Regions from separate parts of the Micromonospora noduli genome, predicted to be linked through region 3. Evidence: riboswitches for the same ligand, from Rfam matches in the RefSeq annotation. Region 3 holds a riboswitch; each other region holds the start of a gene.
The links. Region 3 has a riboswitch for cobalamin ahead of MED15_RS33010 (ribonucleoside-diphosphate reductase subunit alpha). Riboswitches for the same ligand answer to the same signal wherever they lie in the genome.
Positions count from the first base shown of each region.

Region 1 (5,640 bases), on a different contig from region 3:
AGGCTGACGTACCTCTTCCTTGCCGACGCGACCACGATGGCGGACGTCGAACGCCCGCTTCTCGCACTCGACCTGGCGGAAGAGCCCGGCCGCACCTTCCGGGTGCCGCCCCGCTGGTACGCGGACGTCTCGGCCAACCTCACCATCGCGAACATGGACTTTGCCGAGTTCGCCAACGCCATCGATAGGTCGGACACGTACCGGGGCTTCGACGGGGACTGACGTCCTGGTCTGGGGCCTACTTGCTAAGCCCGTGACGGAGATCGAACCACACTGTCAGCTTCGGAATCGCCTTGATTCGTACGGTGGGTAGTCACGTCACGCGAGACACAGCTATAGGGCGTCGATTGCAGGACCGGCTGGGTATCGATGTGGCCCCGTGTTCACCGCTGTGTCGGGCACGGATCGGGCACGCCAATCGCACGCACGTTTCTCGGCGGGCGACGCTAGCCCTCCGCTGGCGGGGACATCATTATGGTGGGTATGAGGAAAAGCCTCCCGCTGGTCGGCCTGGTCCTGGGAGCACTCGGTGGGGCGCTCTGGGGCTGGTTGGGCAGCGATGGGTACGAGGCAGGAGACTCGGCGCTGGGCACCGGCCTGATGGGAGCCATCGTCGGGCTGCTGATCGGGGCCGCCGCGTACGGCCTGGCAGGCCGCGGTAACCGGAACAGCCCCGGCCGAAAGCGCTGAGAGAAAGGAGCATCATCGACTGCATCCGGCGGGCCCATGGACGGACTCACGTCGCGGTCGGGTACGGCTCAGCTATGCAGTTCAACAACTACAGGTAAGGCTCCTTGCCGGTCCAGGCCGAGCGGCACCTTGCAGCCAGTGACCTGGGCGAATCTCGTCAAGGCTAGGCGTCGATAGTCACTACTCGCCGTCCTTCGACGGCCTGGCGTGCGGACCGCGCCGGAAGGAACTCTCTTGTCAGAAGAGGCCGTCGTCATCCCTTTGCTCGCTGCGGACAACAGCGCCGGAGTTGGTCCCTGGTGGGTTTCGCCGTTGATTGCGTTGGCATCCGGGCTACTCGGCGGGGTCTTCGGCAACATGTTCATCGAGTGGTACCGGGTGCGGACGCAAGACAAGCGGGAAACGGGCAAGCGGGCGCGAGACGCGGGCGACGTGCTGACACGAGCGGCCGTCGACTATGAGTCGGCTGTGATCTACGGCAGTAGCGAAGAGGTGGGTCAGAGCCTCAGCGAGTTAATGCGGGAGGTGGCACCCCACCTTCCTGATCTACCCCGGCGGTTCGCGGCGCTGTTGATTGAGGTGGAGCAGGCTTCTCAGTACGCGGTGGTCTTCCGCCAGGAGGTCGATGCCCAGGAGGACTCACCGGAGCTGTTGGCGGCATTAGACCACCACGTGTTGCAGCTCGCGCTCCTGCTGCGGGCGCAGGTGTTCAGGTGGCGAGTCGGACGAACAGACGACGAAATACAGAGCGCCAGGTACGAAGTCTTTGAGCGCATGAAGAAGATTGCGAACCTCGCCGGTCTGGAGCTCGTAGCGAAGGAGGGGCAGCCTTTCGGCCCCCCAGAGCTGTAAGCGCGCATCACCGCTTACGACACAGCGGTCAACCTGCCATCCCAATACTGCTGGTACCGAACCAGCGACCTCTTCGGCGTGAACGAACGGCTCGGCTCAACCGGCGACGTCCACGACGACCTTGCCCTCGGCGGTGCCGCCGGCAACCAGGTCGTGGGCGTCCATGACCGTGTCGAGCGTGAACCTGCGCTCGTCCAGTCGGGGGCGCAGCGCGCCGGCGTCGGCCAGCGTCGCGATCTCGCGCAGGATGAGGCCATGGTGTTCGCGGCCGCGCCCGGTCAACATCGGCAGCAGGGTGAACACGCCGGAGTAGGTCGCGCCGCGGAACGACAGCGGGGCGAGCGAGTGTGAGCCCCAGCCCAGCGCGCTGACGACGTGCCCATGGTAGGTGCGCACCGCCGCGAACGAGGCGTCGAGCGTCGCGCCGCCGACGTTGTCCACGATGATGTCGAAGCCCTCGCCGCCGGTGTGCCTCTCGACGTACTCCTCGACCTTGCTCGTGGTGTAGTCGATCGGCACGGCGCCCAGACTCTCGATCACCCGCATGCTCGCCGGCCCGCCGGTGGCGTACGCCTCGGCGCCGAGCGCCTGGGCGAGTTGGACGCCCACGTAACCGACCCCGCCGGCACCGCCGTGCACCAGCACCTTCTGCCCGGCGCGGACGCCAGCCCGGTCGACCAGCCCTTCCCAGGAGGTGACCGCCGCCAGGGGCAACGCGGCGGCCTCCCGCATCGAGAGTGCGTTCGGCTTGCGGGCCAGCAACCGGGCGTCCACTGCGGCGTACTCGGCCAGCGAACCCTGTAGGTCGCCCACGCCCCCGCACAGCCCGTACACCTCGTCTCCCGGCTCGAAGCCGGTCACCTCCGCGCCGACCGCCGCGACGACACCGGCGAGGTCCAGGCCGAGCACCGCAGGCAGGTGGACGCGCGCGTGCGCGGCCTTACCTGCCTGGATCTTCGTGTCGAGCGGGTTGACGCCGCTGGCGACGATCCGCACCAGCACCTGCCCGCGCTCGGGGGTGGGTTGATCGATCTCCTCGACCGTCAGCGGAACGTCGAACTCCCGCAGCACCGCAGCGCGCATAACCATCCACACTCTCCGTGATCGAGGCTTCACATGGACGCTATCCGACCGGATGGGCGGCGGGGCGGGTTCCTCGGACCGCGCCAGCGCCGCCACGGGCGGACCACGCCCGGGTCAGTCGTCTTCGGCACCGTCGAGCAGCGCGCGCCGCAGCGCCAGTCGGTGCTTCCGGCGGATCTCCGCCTCCCGGTACCGGCGTCGGTCCCCATCGGTCTCCGGCAGCAGCGGCGGCACCGTCCGAGGCTGACCGTCGTCGTCGATGGCGACCATGACCAGGTGGGCGGTTGCCACGTCGGTGGGCGGCACCGCCCGGTCCCACCGGTCGGCGGTCACCTTGACCGCCACCTCCATCGAGCTGCGGCCGGCCCAGGTGATCCGGGCGTCGACGTGCACGACGTCACCGACCCGCACCGCGCGGAGAAACGCCGTCTCGTCGATGGCGGCGGTCACAGCCGGCCCGTCGGAGTGCCGGGCGGCGACCACACCGGCGACGGAGTCGATGAGGTTGAGGATCCGGCCGCCGTGCACCGTACCCATCAGGTTGGTGTGGTGCTGGTCCATGATCTGCGAAAGGGTCAGGTGCGACGCCGACGGCGCTCGACCGGCGATCGTGGTGGTGTCGTGCACAGCGGTAGTCCGTCCCTCGGGAAACCACACCGCCGGGTCGCGGACACACGCTGGCGAGGACCTGGCCGTGTGCCACACGCACGGCCCGTCACCCGCTCAGCCCACCCGCGAGGCCGACGGCAGCGCACACGGTTGTGTACGCGGCGCCGGCAGGTCTTCGGACTCGCGGGCCTGACCGGTCGCGCCGGTCCCCTACTGGCCGTCGCTTCCCAGGCCACTGGCCCAGTGCTGATGACGGCGGTCGTTCCCACTCACCGCTGCGGGGCAGCCCCGGATTTCCACCGGGTTCCCTCTTACGACGCCCAGCCGGTCACGACGGGGCGAACCAGCGCCGTCGGCGAGCATAGCTGGCCAGGGGATCTGTCCACCCGGGGCGTCCTGCCGCAGCGGCGGATGGCCTCATCGTCAACTTTTAGTCGTCTGAGGAAGAAGATCGTCGCCTCTTGAAAAAAGTCTCGCGAGGGTGAGGATATCCAGATGCGTCGTCTCCCCCAGACTTGCGGCCGGGTGGTCTCGGGCCTCCTCGCGTTCCTCCTCGCCTCGGCGGTCGCCCTCCTCGCGTCCGCCCAACCCGCCGCAGCGCACGGGACCCTCGCCGCGTCCACACCGGCGAGCGGCGCCACAGTGCGCGAGCCGTTGACGGAGGTGCGGCTTTACTTCACCGAGAAGGCCGCCGCCAACGCGTTCTTCACGATCACCGCCCCGGGCGGCACCCGTGTCGACAACGGCTGGTCGCAGGGGGAGCCGAAGCCGCTGGAGAAGCCGGTGCGGGAGTACTTCCTGGTCAACGGGCAGTTCGAGCCACGGGAGTACACGACGGGGTTCCCCGCTGTGGTGTCCGTCGCCCACCTGCCCGCCAAGGGCCAGTACTCGGTGAGCTACCTGTCGGTCGCCTCGGACGGCGACACCGTGCGGGGCACCCTGACCTTCCGCTACGACGGGCGGGTGACAGCAGCGCCGAAGGGATGGAGCCCGCCGTCGACCCAGCCGGACCCGGCGCTGGTGTCCGCCACCGAGCAGCACAACACGTCCGGGCAGGCCTCGGCGGTGCCGACCACCGCGGACGATCCGTCGACCCCGCCGGCCGCGGTGGCCCCGTCGACCGGGTCGACCGAGGAGAGCGGTCCCGGGGCACTGGCCTGGGCCGGCTGGGCGGCGGCGGTCGCGGCGGTCGGGGCGGTGGCCGGGTTCGTCGTCTGGCGTCGCCGATCCGGCGGCACACCCACCGGCCGGGGCCGTACCTCGGCGGCGACCTCCGGTCGACGCGGCGGTGGCGCCCGTACCACGAACAGGGCCGGCACTGGCAAGACCGTCGGCGGCAAGGCTGCTGGGGACAAGACCGTCGGGGGCAAGGCCGGCGCTGGCAAAGTCGGCGGGGGCAAGGTCGGCGCGGCGACCGGCGTCGTCGCGCGTACCGCGAGTGACAAGCGGCGGCCCGCCACAGTGCCGGCGGCGCGCAAGGGCAACACGGTCGTCACGGCCCGCACGGGCGTTGCGGTCGATCCGACGCCTACCGATCAGGTGACCAAGGCCCTCGCCAGCACGGAGGGCGAGCCGACGGTCGACCCCGGACCACGGCCCGACACGGACCTGGCCGCCGCGACGCCTGGGTCCCGGTTGAGCAACACCCACCTGGCGCTGTTCGTCGGCGGTCTGGTGATCGCTCTGTTGGCCGGGTTCGGGTTGGCCCGTATCGGCACCGCCGACGAGAGTCCGGCGGCCGGTAACGCACGACCGTCAGCCGGTGGGCCGCCCGCCTCGGGCCAGGTGGGCTCGGCGACCGACGGGCACCAACACCCGGCCGGTACGGGGCCGCACACGCATCGGGGTGACGACGCGACGGGCGCGACGCTGGCGACCGGCACGACGGTCAGCGCCGGTGGGTACACCCTGCAACCAATGGAGCGGTCCCAACCGCCCGGTGTACGCGCGGACTACCGGTTCCGGATCGTCGGGACCGACCGGCAGGCGGCGACCCGCTTCGCGGTCGTGCACGACAAGCCGTTGCACCTGATCGTGGTGGGCCGCGACCTGACCGGCTACCAGCACCTGCACCCGACGATGGCGTCCGACGGCACCTGGAGCGTGCCCCTGACGCTGGCCCGACCCGGCGGCTACCGCGTCTTCGCCGACTTCTCCGTCACCGCGGCCGACGGCACCCAGCAGCCTCTCGTGCTGGGCGTTGATCACACAGTGCCCGGCGCGCACAGCCCGACCGCGCTGCCGCCGGCGCAGGCGCAGGCGACGGCCGGTCCGTACGCGGTGTCGATGACCGGCACCCCGACGGTGGGGGTGACGGCGCCGATCCACTTCCAGGTCAGCGCCGACCCGACCGTCCCGGCGCAGTTGGAGCGATACCTGGGCGCGTACGGGCACCTGGTCGTGGTG
Region 1 covers NZ_PYAC01000001.1:705,474-711,113, forward strand. The annotation lists partial or broken gene MED15_RS02995 (DUF6924 domain-containing protein) at 1-222, shown strand, start outside; gene MED15_RS03000 (hypothetical protein) at 484-690, shown strand; gene MED15_RS03005 (hypothetical protein) at 925-1,542, shown strand; gene MED15_RS03010 (zinc-dependent alcohol dehydrogenase family protein) at 1,639-2,631, opposite strand; gene MED15_RS03015 (acyl-CoA thioesterase) at 2,740-3,186, opposite strand; cobalamin riboswitch at 3,384-3,597, opposite strand; gene MED15_RS03020 (copper resistance protein CopC) at 3,730-5,640, shown strand, end outside.
Region 1: it holds a riboswitch for cobalamin, as region 3 does, so the genes downstream of both, MED15_RS03015 (acyl-CoA thioesterase) here and MED15_RS33010 (ribonucleoside-diphosphate reductase subunit alpha) in region 3, are expected to answer to the same signal.

Region 2 (5,640 bases), on a different contig from region 3:
AGGTCGGCGTCTCTGCGCCAGGTCCGCGCGTCGATCAGGGGCAGCAGCCCAGCGCCGTACGCGCCGGGCTTGGAGCCGAAGATCCGGGCGGTGGCCCGCCGCTCGTCGCCGTGCTCGGCGAGGTCGGCGGCGACGTGCGCCCGCAGGTAGTTCTCCTCGGCCGGTTCGTCCAGGGCGGCGACCCGCCGGACGGCGTCGTCGAGCAGCGCCACCACGTGCGGAAACGCGTCGCGGAAGAACCCGGAGATGCGCACTGTGACGTCGACGCGCGGGCGGCCCAGCTCGGCGGTCGGCACCACCTCGATGCCGGTGACCCGCCGGGACCGGTCGTCCCAGACCGGCCGGCAGCCCAGCAGCGCGAGCACCTCGGCGATGTCGTCGCCCTGGGTCCGCATCGCGCTGGTGCCCCACACTGTCAACCCCACCGAGCGGGGGTACGCCCCGGTGTCGGCGAGGTGCCGGGCCAGCAGCGAGTCGGCGAGGGCCACCCCGACGTCCCAGGCGTTGCGGCTGGGGATGGCCTTCGGGTCGACGGAGTAGAAGTTACGGCCGGTGGGCAGCACGTTGACAAGGCCGCGGGTGGGTGAGCCGGACGGGCCGGGCGGCACGAACCTCCCGTCCAGCGCCCCGAGTGTGTTGGTCAGCTCGTCGGTGGTCCGGTCCAGTCGCGGCACCAGCTCGGTGGCGGCGAAGTGCAGGACCGCGGCGACGTCCGGAATCGACCGACCGGTCACCTCGGTCACCACGGCGTCAACCATGTCCACTGCCCAGTCCAGGGTTTCCATGCCCACGACCAGCCGCCGCGCGAGGGCCTCGATGAGGTCGATCGCGTCGGCGGCGGTGCCGGCCGGCCCGTCCACCACGTCGGTCAGCGCCGCAGGCAGTGCCAGTCGCTGTCCCGGCGACGCGAGCAGCTCCTGCTCGTCGAGGGAGTACGCGACGGCGAGGGCCTGTCGCAGGCCGGGCAGGGCCCGGGCGCCGCCCCAGATCTGTGGGGCGCGCAGCACCGCCAGGACCAGGTTGACCCGGGGCTCGCCGGTGGGCGCGTCGGCGAGGATGTGCAGCCCGTCGCGGATCTGCACGTCCTTGACCTCGCACAGGTACCCGTCGAGGTGCAGCACGAAGTCGTCGAAGTCGTCCGCTTCGGGCATCGCCTCGGCGTGCAGGTCATGGTGCAGCTCGGCGGCGCGCACCAGGTCCCAGATCTGGGCCCGTACGGTGGGCACTTTGGCCGGGTCGAGGGCCTGCACTGTCGCGTACTCGTCGAGCAGTTGTTCCAGTTTGGCCAGGTCGCCGTAGGTCTCGGCGCGGGCCATCGGCGGGACCAGGTGGTCGACGACAACGGCGTGCGCCCGCCGCTTGGCCTGGGTGCCCTCGCCGGGGTCGTTGACGATGAACGGGTACACCAGCGGCAGGTCGCCCAGGACCGCGTCGGGCGCGCAGTCGGCGGCCAGGCCGAGGCCCTTGCCGGGCAGCCACTCCAGGGTGCCGTGCTTACCCAGGTGCACCACGGCGTCCGCGCCGAAGCCGCCGTCCGCGACCGGCGCGGTCAGCCAGCGGTACGCGGCCAGGTAGTGGTGGCTGGGCGGCAGGTCCGGGTCGTGGTAGATGGCGATCGGGTTCTCCCCGAAGCCGCGGGGCGGCTGGATCAGCAGCACCACGTTGCCGAAGCGCAGCCCCGCGAGCACGATGTCGCCGCCCTCGGTGTACAGCTCGCCCGGCGGTTCACCCCAGTGCTCCCGCATCCGCCCGCGCAGCTCGGCCGGGACCTCGTCGAACCAGCGCCGGTACGTCGGTCCCGGTATCCGGGCCTCGGCGGCGGCCAACTGCTTCGGGGTGAGCCACTCCACGTCGTGACCACCGGCGGCGATCAGCGCGTGGATCAGCGCGTCGCCGTCGTCGGGCGGTGGCGCGTCACCCAGGTCGTAGCCGGCCTCGGCCAACGCGGCGAACAGCCGGACCGCCGAGGCCGGGGTGTCCAACCCGACGGCGTTGCCGACCCGGGAGTGCTTGGTGGGGTACGAGCTGAGCACCACGGCGACCCGCTTGTCGGCGTGCGGCACGTACCGCAGCCGGGCGTGGCGCACCGCGATCCCGGCGACCCGGGCGGCCCGCTCGGGATCGGCGGCGTAGACCGAGAGCCCGTCGGCGTCGATCTGCTTGAACGAGAACGGCACGGTGACGATCCGGCCGTCGAACTCGGGGATGGCCACCTGCATGGCGGCGTCCAGTGGGGACAAGCCGGCGTCGCTGTCGGCCCACTGCGCGCGGGTGCTGGTGAGGCAGAGCGCCTGGATGACCGGCACGTCCAGGGCGGCCAGGGCGCCGACGTCCCAGGCGTCCTCGTCGCCGCCACCGGAGGCGTCCGCGGCGACCGCGCCGCCGGCCGCGAGCACCGTGACCAGCAGCGCGTCACAGCGGGCGAAGAGTCCGAGTGGGCCGGCGCCCGCGGTCAGCCCGCGCAGCGAGCCGCAGAAGATCGGCAGCGGGTTGCCGCCGGCTTTGCGGACCGCGTCCGCGAGCACGTCGACGAAGTCGGTGTTGCCGGCGAGGGCGTGCGCCCGGTAGAAGACGATCCCCACTGTGGGCCGGTCCGGGTCGGCGGGGTGTTCGCCGTGCACGCCGTACGCCGGGGTGGGCGCGGGTGCGGCGAACCCCTCGCCGGTGAGCAGCACCGTGTCGGAGAGGAACCGGGCCAACTGCCCGAGGTTGTCCGGGCCGCCTTCCACCAGGTACGCCAGCGCCTGGGTGACGACCCCGGACGGCACTGTGGAGATGGCCATCAGCTCCGCGTCGGGCAGCGCCTCGCCGCCGAGCACGACCGTCGGCACGCCGGTGGCGAGCACCGCGGCGAGGCCGTCCGGCCACGCCTGCCGACCGCCGAGCAGGCGTACGACGACGAGGGCGACCCCGTCGAGCAGGGCGGGCACCTCGTCGGCGGCGACCCGCGCGGGGTTGGCGAGCCGGTAGTCGGCGCCGCTGGCGCGGGCGGCCAGCAGGTCGGTGTCGGCGGTGGACAGCAGCAGGATGCGCACGGCAGGCTCCGGAGAGTGACGCCCTGGGCCCTCACGGGGGCGACCGGGGCGATTCGGGTGGGTACGGCGTCAGCCGGTACGACGGCCCGAGCGAACGGCACACCGACGCATGGGTCGGGGCCGGTCAGCGCCGGGCGATCAGCTCAGCGGTGCCGGTGGCCGGTGTCCTTGGAATGCACTGCCTGGAGCGCAATACGACGACAATCGTCGATGAATGAGACGCCGTGCGTCATCGGGTCCTCCTCGGGTGTCCACGCCCTGGGGTACGTCCCGACGGCCGAAGTATCCTGGCTTCCGGATCAACGCTCTCCCCCGGCCTTCCAACCGCAGACACACGGCCGTGACTCACGAGGGGGGATCGCTCCCCGGTGACAGTGGCGGGACCGCGTCGGATTCGCACCGACTTCCTTCACTGCCGTCAGGCCGCGAATGCTGCCACACCGGCGCGCCGCCGGTCAACGCGGACCCCACCGCCACCCGACCACGCTCACAGCATTGACCTGCGGGAATATAGGCGCGCGCGGGTTGCCTCTCGCCACATTGGCGGGCTGGGCGACTGGTTGATCGGCCTCGCGGACTGGCCCGTGGCAGGGGGCGGAGTGTTCACGCGGCCCCTTTGGAGCTGATGTCGTAGACGATTCAGCCGCCTCGGCTCCCGGTCCGCGCCTCGGCTCCCGATCCGCGCCTCGGCTTCAGGTCCGGACCTACGGCGATGTCGCCAACGATTCAGCTCCAAGGCGCCGAACGACACATGCGTGGGTAGTCGACGATTCGTCCGCCGGGGACTGCCCGAGACCGAACACGCCACGCGCGACGACCGACACCGGTCGACGCCCCGATCAGCGGGCGTGGCGTTCCGGGTGGGCCCGGCTCCAGGTCCGCATCCGTTCCGGGTAGCCGGTGCGTGCCGCCTCGTACAGCGGCACCGCGTGCTTGCGGGCGATGGCCCCGGCCGCGCGGGGCGTTCCGGTACGGCGGCGGATCCACTCGCCGTCGTGGGCGATCGCCACCACTGTGGTGTCCGTCGCGGTCGTCTCCGGTTCCAGGTAGAACTCCACCCCGCGTCGGGTGGCGACGAACGCCTCCAGCGCCGCGAGGTCGTCGCGGGTCGCCTCCCGGTCCAGCTTCGTCGGGGTCGCCTCGGCACCCCGTGACCGGCGGTTGAACCAGCTCATGCCCCGCCCCTCTCCTCGACGTCCCTCCAGTGCAGCACCGGTTCCTGGCAATACGCTGCACGCCGGATGGGAGAGAGCTGACCTGCGTCGGGAAATCCCTGTGGAACCCGCGGCGGCTGGGCGGTGTCATGAGTGTGATCCGAACGGAGGCTCCCCTGGACGACGAGGCGCTCGTCACCCGCGCTCGGGCAGGTGACCTGGAGGCGTACAACCTCCTGGTCGCCCGGCACACCGCGTCCGCGTACCGGACCGCGGTGCTGCTCGGCGCGGGCTCGGACTCCGAGGACGTCATCCAGGAGGCGTTTGTGAAGGCGTACCGGAAGCTGTCCCGTTACCGGGGTGACGCGTCCTTCCGGTCGTGGCTGCTCGCGATCGTCGCGAACGAGACCCGCAACCTGCACCGCTCCCGTGGCCGGCGCGACGGCCTCGTCCTGCGGGCGGCGGCAGCGGACCCGACGTCCGAGATCGCCGAGGACGACGCGGTCGGCGCGGTCCTCGCCGGGGAGCGCCGGGCGTCGCTGGTGCAGGCCCTGCGACAACTGCCGGTACGGGACCGCGAGGTGATCGTCTGCCGGTTCTTCCTCGATCTCACCGAGGAGGAGACGGTGGCGGCTCTGGGCTGGCCCCGGGGCACTGTGAAGTCGCGTACGTCCCGGGCGCTGGCGAAGCTTCGTGGCCTGCTCGACCGTGAGGAGGTCCGGCATGGGTGACCTCGAACGGGAACTGCGCGACCTGTCCGCCTGGCTGGACACCCCCGATCCACCCGACGTGACCGCCCGCGTCCGCGTACGACTCGGCACGCCCGCGCCCCGGCGGCGCCGGTGGCGGTCGCTCGCCGCGGTGGCGCTCGTCGCCCTGCTGGTGGCGGTGTTGCCGCCGACGCGGGGCGCGATCGCCGACGTCGTCACGGGGCTGCTGCGCTTCGCCGGGGTCAGCATCGCCACCTCACCGTCCCCGACGCCGCCCGGCGGCACCGCGTCGCCGTTGCCCGGGCAGCGGGCCGTCGCCCTGGACGAGGCCCAACGGTCGGTGCGGTTTCCGATCCGCCTGCCGGCGATGCTGGGCACGCCCGAGCAGGTGCTGGTCGCCGACCCGGACGCCACGGGCCGGTACCGGGTGGCGACGCTGCTCTACGACGGGGGCGCGCTGCGCGTCGACGCGTTCGACGGTCACCTCGACCTGGCCTTCCACAAGGAGGTCACTCCGCCGGGCGCGAACTGGGTCCAGGTCAACGGCGACTTCGCCGTCTGGGTCGACGGCCCGCACGTGTTGTCCTACGTGGACCGGGCGGGCGGGATCCGCCGGGAGACCGCCCGACTGGCCGGTTCGACCCTGATCTGGCAGGACAACGACGTGAGCTACCGGCTTGAGGGCACCCTCGCCAAGGCCGAGGCAATCGAGATCGCGCGCTCACTGGGCTAGTGCGCGTT
Region 2 covers NZ_PYAC01000001.1:70,277-75,916, forward strand. The annotation lists gene cobN (cobaltochelatase subunit CobN) at 1-3,035, opposite strand, end outside; cobalamin riboswitch at 3,294-3,470, opposite strand; gene MED15_RS00325 (hypothetical protein) at 3,875-4,210, opposite strand; gene MED15_RS00330 (RNA polymerase sigma factor) at 4,339-4,920, shown strand; gene MED15_RS00335 (hypothetical protein) at 4,913-5,632, shown strand; gene MED15_RS00340 (maleylpyruvate isomerase N-terminal domain-containing protein) at 5,629-5,640, opposite strand, start outside.
Region 2: it holds a riboswitch for cobalamin, as region 3 does, so the genes downstream of both, cobN (cobaltochelatase subunit CobN) here and MED15_RS33010 (ribonucleoside-diphosphate reductase subunit alpha) in region 3, are expected to answer to the same signal.

Region 3 (5,640 bases):
CATCACCAACCTCCAGGAACGGATCGGCAAGCTGACCGCCCAGCGGGACGCGCTGGACGCGCGCCTGGACGCCGCCGCGACCCAGGTCGTGCCCGGCAGTCCCGCCGAAGGCGCCGACCCCACCGCGCTGGTCGGCGTCAGGTTGCCAGCGCTGTCCTTCTACGGCACCGACGGCCGCCCGGTCGATCTCGGCGCGCTCGGCCCCGGCCGCAGCGTCATCTTCGTCTACCCGCTGACCGGACGACCGGGCGTCGACCTGCCCAACGGGCTGCTGGAGATCCACGGCGCGCGCGGCAGCACCGAGCAGGCCGCCTGGTTCCGCGACCACCACGCCGAGCTCCGCGCGGCCGGCGCCGCGCGGGTGTACGGCCTGTCCGCGCAGTCGACCGGGTACCAGCGAGAACTCGCGCACCGACTGCGGCTGCCCTACCCGCTGATCCCCGACCCGAGGCTGACCCTGGCCGACGCGCTGCGGCTGCCGACCCGCACCGCCGGCGACATGACGCTCTACGAGCGGCTGACGCTGATCGTCGCCGACGGCGCTGTCGAACACGTCTTCCACCCGATCCCGGACCCGGCGTCGCACCCACTGCACGTGATGCGGTGGCTCACCAAGCGACGCCAGGCCCCCGGATCGGTTGCCGCCTAGAAATCGTCGTCGAAGGCGACAGTGCCGCTCACCCCGACCTGGTACGCCGACACCCGCCGCTCGAAGAAGTTGGACAGCTCCTGGACGTCCTGCAACTCCATGAAGCCGAACGGGTTGCTCGACCCGTAGTGCGGGGCGATGCCGAGCTGGGCGAGCCGGCGGTCGGCGACGTGCTGGAGGTACTCCCGCATGTCGGCCAACGTCAGACCGGGCACACCATGGCCCAACAGGTCCTCGGCGAACTGCACCTCACACTCGACCGCCTCGGTGAGCATCCGGCGAACCTGGTCGGCGAGGTCGTCGTCGAACAGGTCCGGTTCCTCGGCACGGACGGTGTCGACGACGTCGAACGCGAACGCCATGTGCATGGACTCGTCGCGGAACACCCAGTTGGTGCCCGAGGCGAGGCCGTGCAGCAGGCCGCGGGAGCGCAGGAAGTAGACGTACGCGAACGCGCCGTAGAAGAACAACCCCTCGATGCAGGCGGCGAAGCAGATCAGGTTGAGCAGGAACGTCCGCCGGTCCTCGCGGGACCGCAGCTCCCGCAGGTCGTTCAGTGAGTCGATCCATCGGAAGCAGAACTCGGCCTTGCGACGGATCGAGGGGATGTTCTCGATGGCGGCGAAGGCCTCGAAGCGCTCCGTCTCGTCGGGCACGTACGTGTCGAGCAGGTTGAGATAGAACTGGACGTGCACGGCCTCCTCGAACAGCTGACGGGACAGGTAGAGGCGACCCTCCGGGCTGTTGACGTGCTGGTAGAGGTTGAGCACCAGGTTGTTGGCGACGATCGTGTCACCGGTGGCGAAGAACGCCACCAGGCGGCTGACCAGGTGCCGTTCGGCCGGCGACAGCTTGTCCAGGTCGGCGAGGTCGGCGTGCAGGTCAACCTCCTCGACGGTCCAGGTGTTGCGGATCGCGTCGCGGAACCGGTCGAAGAAGTGCGGGTAGCGCATCGGGCGGAGAGTCAGGTCCATCCCGGGGTCGAGCAGCATGTGCGTGGTCCTCGTGTCGGTGGTGCTGGCGTCGGTGGTGGTGGCGCTGTCGGCGGGGGTCACTGGCAGGCCTCGCACGACTCGGGGTTCTCCAGCGAGCAGGCCAGCGCCTCCGCGTCAACCACGACGGCGGGCGCGACAGCGCTGACGGTGGCCTGCTGGATCCGCGTCGCGGGGCGCGAACGCAGGTAGTAGGTGGTCTTCAGGCCGGCCTTCCAGGCGTACAGGTACATCGAGGAGAGCTTGCCGATGGTCGGCGCGGCCAGGAACAGGTTCAGCGACTGGGACTGGTCGATGAACGGGGCGCGGGCGGCGGCCAGGTCGATCAGCGCCCGCTGCGGCAGCTCCCACGCGGTGCGGAACAGCTCCCGTACGCCGGCCGGCAGCTCGGCGATGTCCTGCACCGACCCCTCCGCCCGCTTGATCGCCGAACGGATCCGCTCGGTCCACAGACCGCGGGCCTTCAGCTCGCGTACCAGAGCGGTGTTGACCTGGAGGAACTCCCCCGACAGAGTCTCGCGCTTGAACAGGTTGGACACCTGCGGCTCGATGCACTCGTAGCACCCGGCGATCGAGGCGATGGTCGCTGTCGGCGCGACCGCCACGAGCAGCGAGTTGCGCAGCCCGTACGCCTCGACCCGCTCACGCAGCGCGTCCCACCGCGCGGTCTGCGTACCCTCGACACCCCACAGGTCGGGCTGGAGCTGTCCCCGCGCGGCCCGGGTCTGCGGGTACGCCGGATGCGCGCCGAAGTCGCGCGCGAGGTCGGCGGAGGTCTCCAGCGCGGTCAGGTACAGCTCCTCGCTGATCAGGGTGGACAGCTCCCGCGCGGCCGGCGAGTCGAACGGCAGCCGTAGCGCGAAGAAGACGTCCTGGAGGCCCATCAGCCCGAGTCCGACCGGCCGCCACCGGGGGTTGCTCGCCGCCGCCTGCGCGGTCGGGTAGTAGTTGATGTCGATGACCCGGTCGAGGAAGGTCACCGCGGTCCGCACCGTGGCGCGCAGCCGCTCCCAGTCGATGCCGCCGTCGGTGAGGTGGGCGGCGAGGTTCACCGAGCCGAGGTTGCACACGGCGGTCTCGGTGTCACTGGACACCTCGACGATCTCGGTGCAGAGGTTCGACAGGTGCACCACGTTGCCCGGCTCGGCGGTCTGGTTGCAGAGTCGGTTGGCGGCGTCCTTGAAGGTCATCCATCCGTTGCCGGTCTGGGCGAGGGTCCGCATCATCTTCCCGTACAGCTCCCGTGCCGGGACCTGCCGCACGTAGCGACAGTGCGCCTCGGCCTCCCGGTACGCGGCGTCGAACCGCTCCCCCCACAGGTCGGGCAGCTCGGGCACCTCGTGCGGGTCGAACAGCGACCACAGCTCGTCGGCCTCGACCCGGCGCATGAACTCGTCCGGGATCCAGTTGGCCAGGTTGAGGTTGTGGGTGCGCCGGGCGTCCTCGCCGGTGTTGTCCCGCAGTTGCAGGAACTCCTCGATGTCCGGGTGCCACGGCTCCAGATAGACGCAGGCCGCGCCCTTGCGCCGGCCACCCTGGTTCACCGCGGCGACGCTCGCGTCCAGCGTGCGCAGCCACGGCACGATCCCGTTGGACTGCCCGTTCGTGCCCCGGATCAGCGCACCCCGGGAACGGACCCGGGAGTACGCGATGCCGATGCCACCGGCGAACTTGGACAGGTTGGCGACCTGGGCGTACCGCTGGTAGATCGAGTCCAGCTCGTCGAGCGGGGAGTCGACCAGGTAGCAGGAGGACATCTGGGTGTGCCGGGTGCCGGAGTTGAACAAGGTCGGTGAGCTGGGCAGGTAGGCCAGGCTGGACATCAGCCGGTAGAAGTCGACCGCCTCGTCGGCCGTCCGGGACAGTCCGCAGGCCACCCGCAGCAGCCAGTACTGGGGGGTCTCCAGCACCAGTCGGCTGGTGGGGTGGCGCAGCAGGTAGCGGTCGTACACGGTGCGCAGGCCGAAGTACTCGAACCGGCGGTCGCCGTCCGGGTCGATGGCGTGGTCGAGGGTCGCGGCGTGCGCGGCGACGAACGCGGCGGTGTCGTCACCGATCAGGCCCTCGGCGTGGCCGACCCGGATCGCCGCGCTGAACGAGGTGATGCCCTGTCGACGCACCTCCTTGTCGACGTAACCGGCCAGCAGCCGCGCGGCGAGGCGCGAGTACTGCGGCTCCTCACCGATCATCTCGGCCGCGGTCTGGATGGACAGCCGGTCCAGTTCGGCAGTGGTCGCGCCGTCGTAGAGGCCGCTGATGGTGCGGGTGGCCACCCGCATCGGGTCGACGTCGGTCAGGTCGTCGGCCCACCGTTCAACCGCTCGGACGATCTTGTTCACGTCCACGGGTTCGGTGCCGCCGTCGCGCTTGCGGACCTGCATCGGCGTCCGCCGCACTGTCGCGTCGCCGCTGGTCGGGACTACCTCGGTGACTGTCACCACTCGCTCCTCGGAGTTCGAGACCTGGTGGCCCGGACGCGAGGAGACAGACACCAACGGACGCCACGCCAGCCCGGCGTGGGTCAGGGGGCGTCAGCCGTCCCACGCGGCCTCGGACCGCCGCCCACCCGGGTACGGGTACGCGGCGCGCTGGCAGGTCTTCGGACTCGCGGGCACGACCGGTGTCGCCGGTCTCCTACTGGCCGTCGCTTCCCAGGCCGATTGGTGGCCCAGTGCTGTTGACGGCGGTCGTTCCCACTCACCGCTGCGGGACAGTCCCGGATTTCCACCGGGTTCCCTGTTGCCTCGACCACCCCGGATGAGCGGCCGAACCAGCTGCGCTCGACACCATATATAGGGACGCAGCCGTTGTCACACCCCACATGTCGTTCTCGGGCGTGTCGGCACCGACTCGGTGACCACCGTCACCACCCCGGCCGGCCACGCCACGCCGACCGACGCCCGGCACCGGAGACGGGCTCTCCGGGCGGGTGTCGACAGTCGACAGAGATTTGACGTATCGAGGCCAGGGTGGCGCAGGCCGCACTCATACGCCACCGTCAATGCCCCGTGATGGGATGGAACATCCAATCTCCACGGACCGCCACTCCCGCCACCTTCACCCGTCAACCGGCACGATGGGCGGCGAGGCGGATCGGCACGGCGAGGCAAACATCATATGTCTGTGGGCCTGCGATGATCGACATCGTTGACGCGCCGGAGCGGCCCTCCGTATACTCCCAGTGATCATCTGATCTTTAGCCTAGCCGGGCGAGGAGCGCATGCCGCAGATCACCGCCGTCACCGTCGAAGACGTCCGCTTCCCCACCTCCCTGACCGCTGACGGGTCAGACGCCATGAACAAGGACGGCGACTACTCGGCGGCCTACGTCGTCCTGCACACCGACGGCGTCGACGGCGTGGGCGCGCCACTCGCGGGGCACGGCCTGACCTTCACCATCGGTCGAGGCAACGACATCGTCGCGGCGGCGGCAGTCCACCAGGCACAGCTTCTGGTGGGCCTGGACGTGGCGACGATGGCAGCGGACATGGGCGCGGTCTACCGCCTCCTCACCTCCGACTCGCAACTGCGCTGGCTCGGCCCCGAGAAGGGCGTCGTCCACCTGTCCCTGGCCGCCGTGCTGAACGCGTCGTGGGACCTGGTCGCCCGGCTCGCCGACAAGCCGCTGTGGCGGCTGCTCGTCGACATGTCCGCCGAGCAACTCGTCGACATCGCGGACCTGCGCTACCTCTCCGACGCGCTGACCCGTGACGAGGCACTGGCCATCCTGCGGGCCAAGGAGGGCACGAAGGCCGCCCGCCTCGCCGAGCTCGACCGGACCGGCTACCCCGCCTACACCACATCCGCGGGTTGGCTCGGCTACGGCGACGACAAGCTGCGCCGGCTCTGTCAGGAAGCGGTGGACACCGGCTACGGCTACGTCAAGCTCAAGGTGGGCGCCAACCTCGACGACGACATCCGCCGATGCGCGATCGCGCGGGAGATCCTCGGGCCGGATCGCAACCTGATGATCGACGCCAACCAGGTGTGGGACGTCGG
Region 3 covers NZ_PYAC01000043.1:308,066-313,705, forward strand. The annotation lists gene MED15_RS33000 (MerR family transcriptional regulator) at 1-649, shown strand, start outside; gene MED15_RS33005 (ribonucleotide-diphosphate reductase subunit beta) at 646-1,641, opposite strand; gene MED15_RS33010 (ribonucleoside-diphosphate reductase subunit alpha) at 1,701-4,022, opposite strand; cobalamin riboswitch at 4,215-4,431, opposite strand; gene MED15_RS33015 (enolase C-terminal domain-like protein) at 4,862-5,640, shown strand, end outside.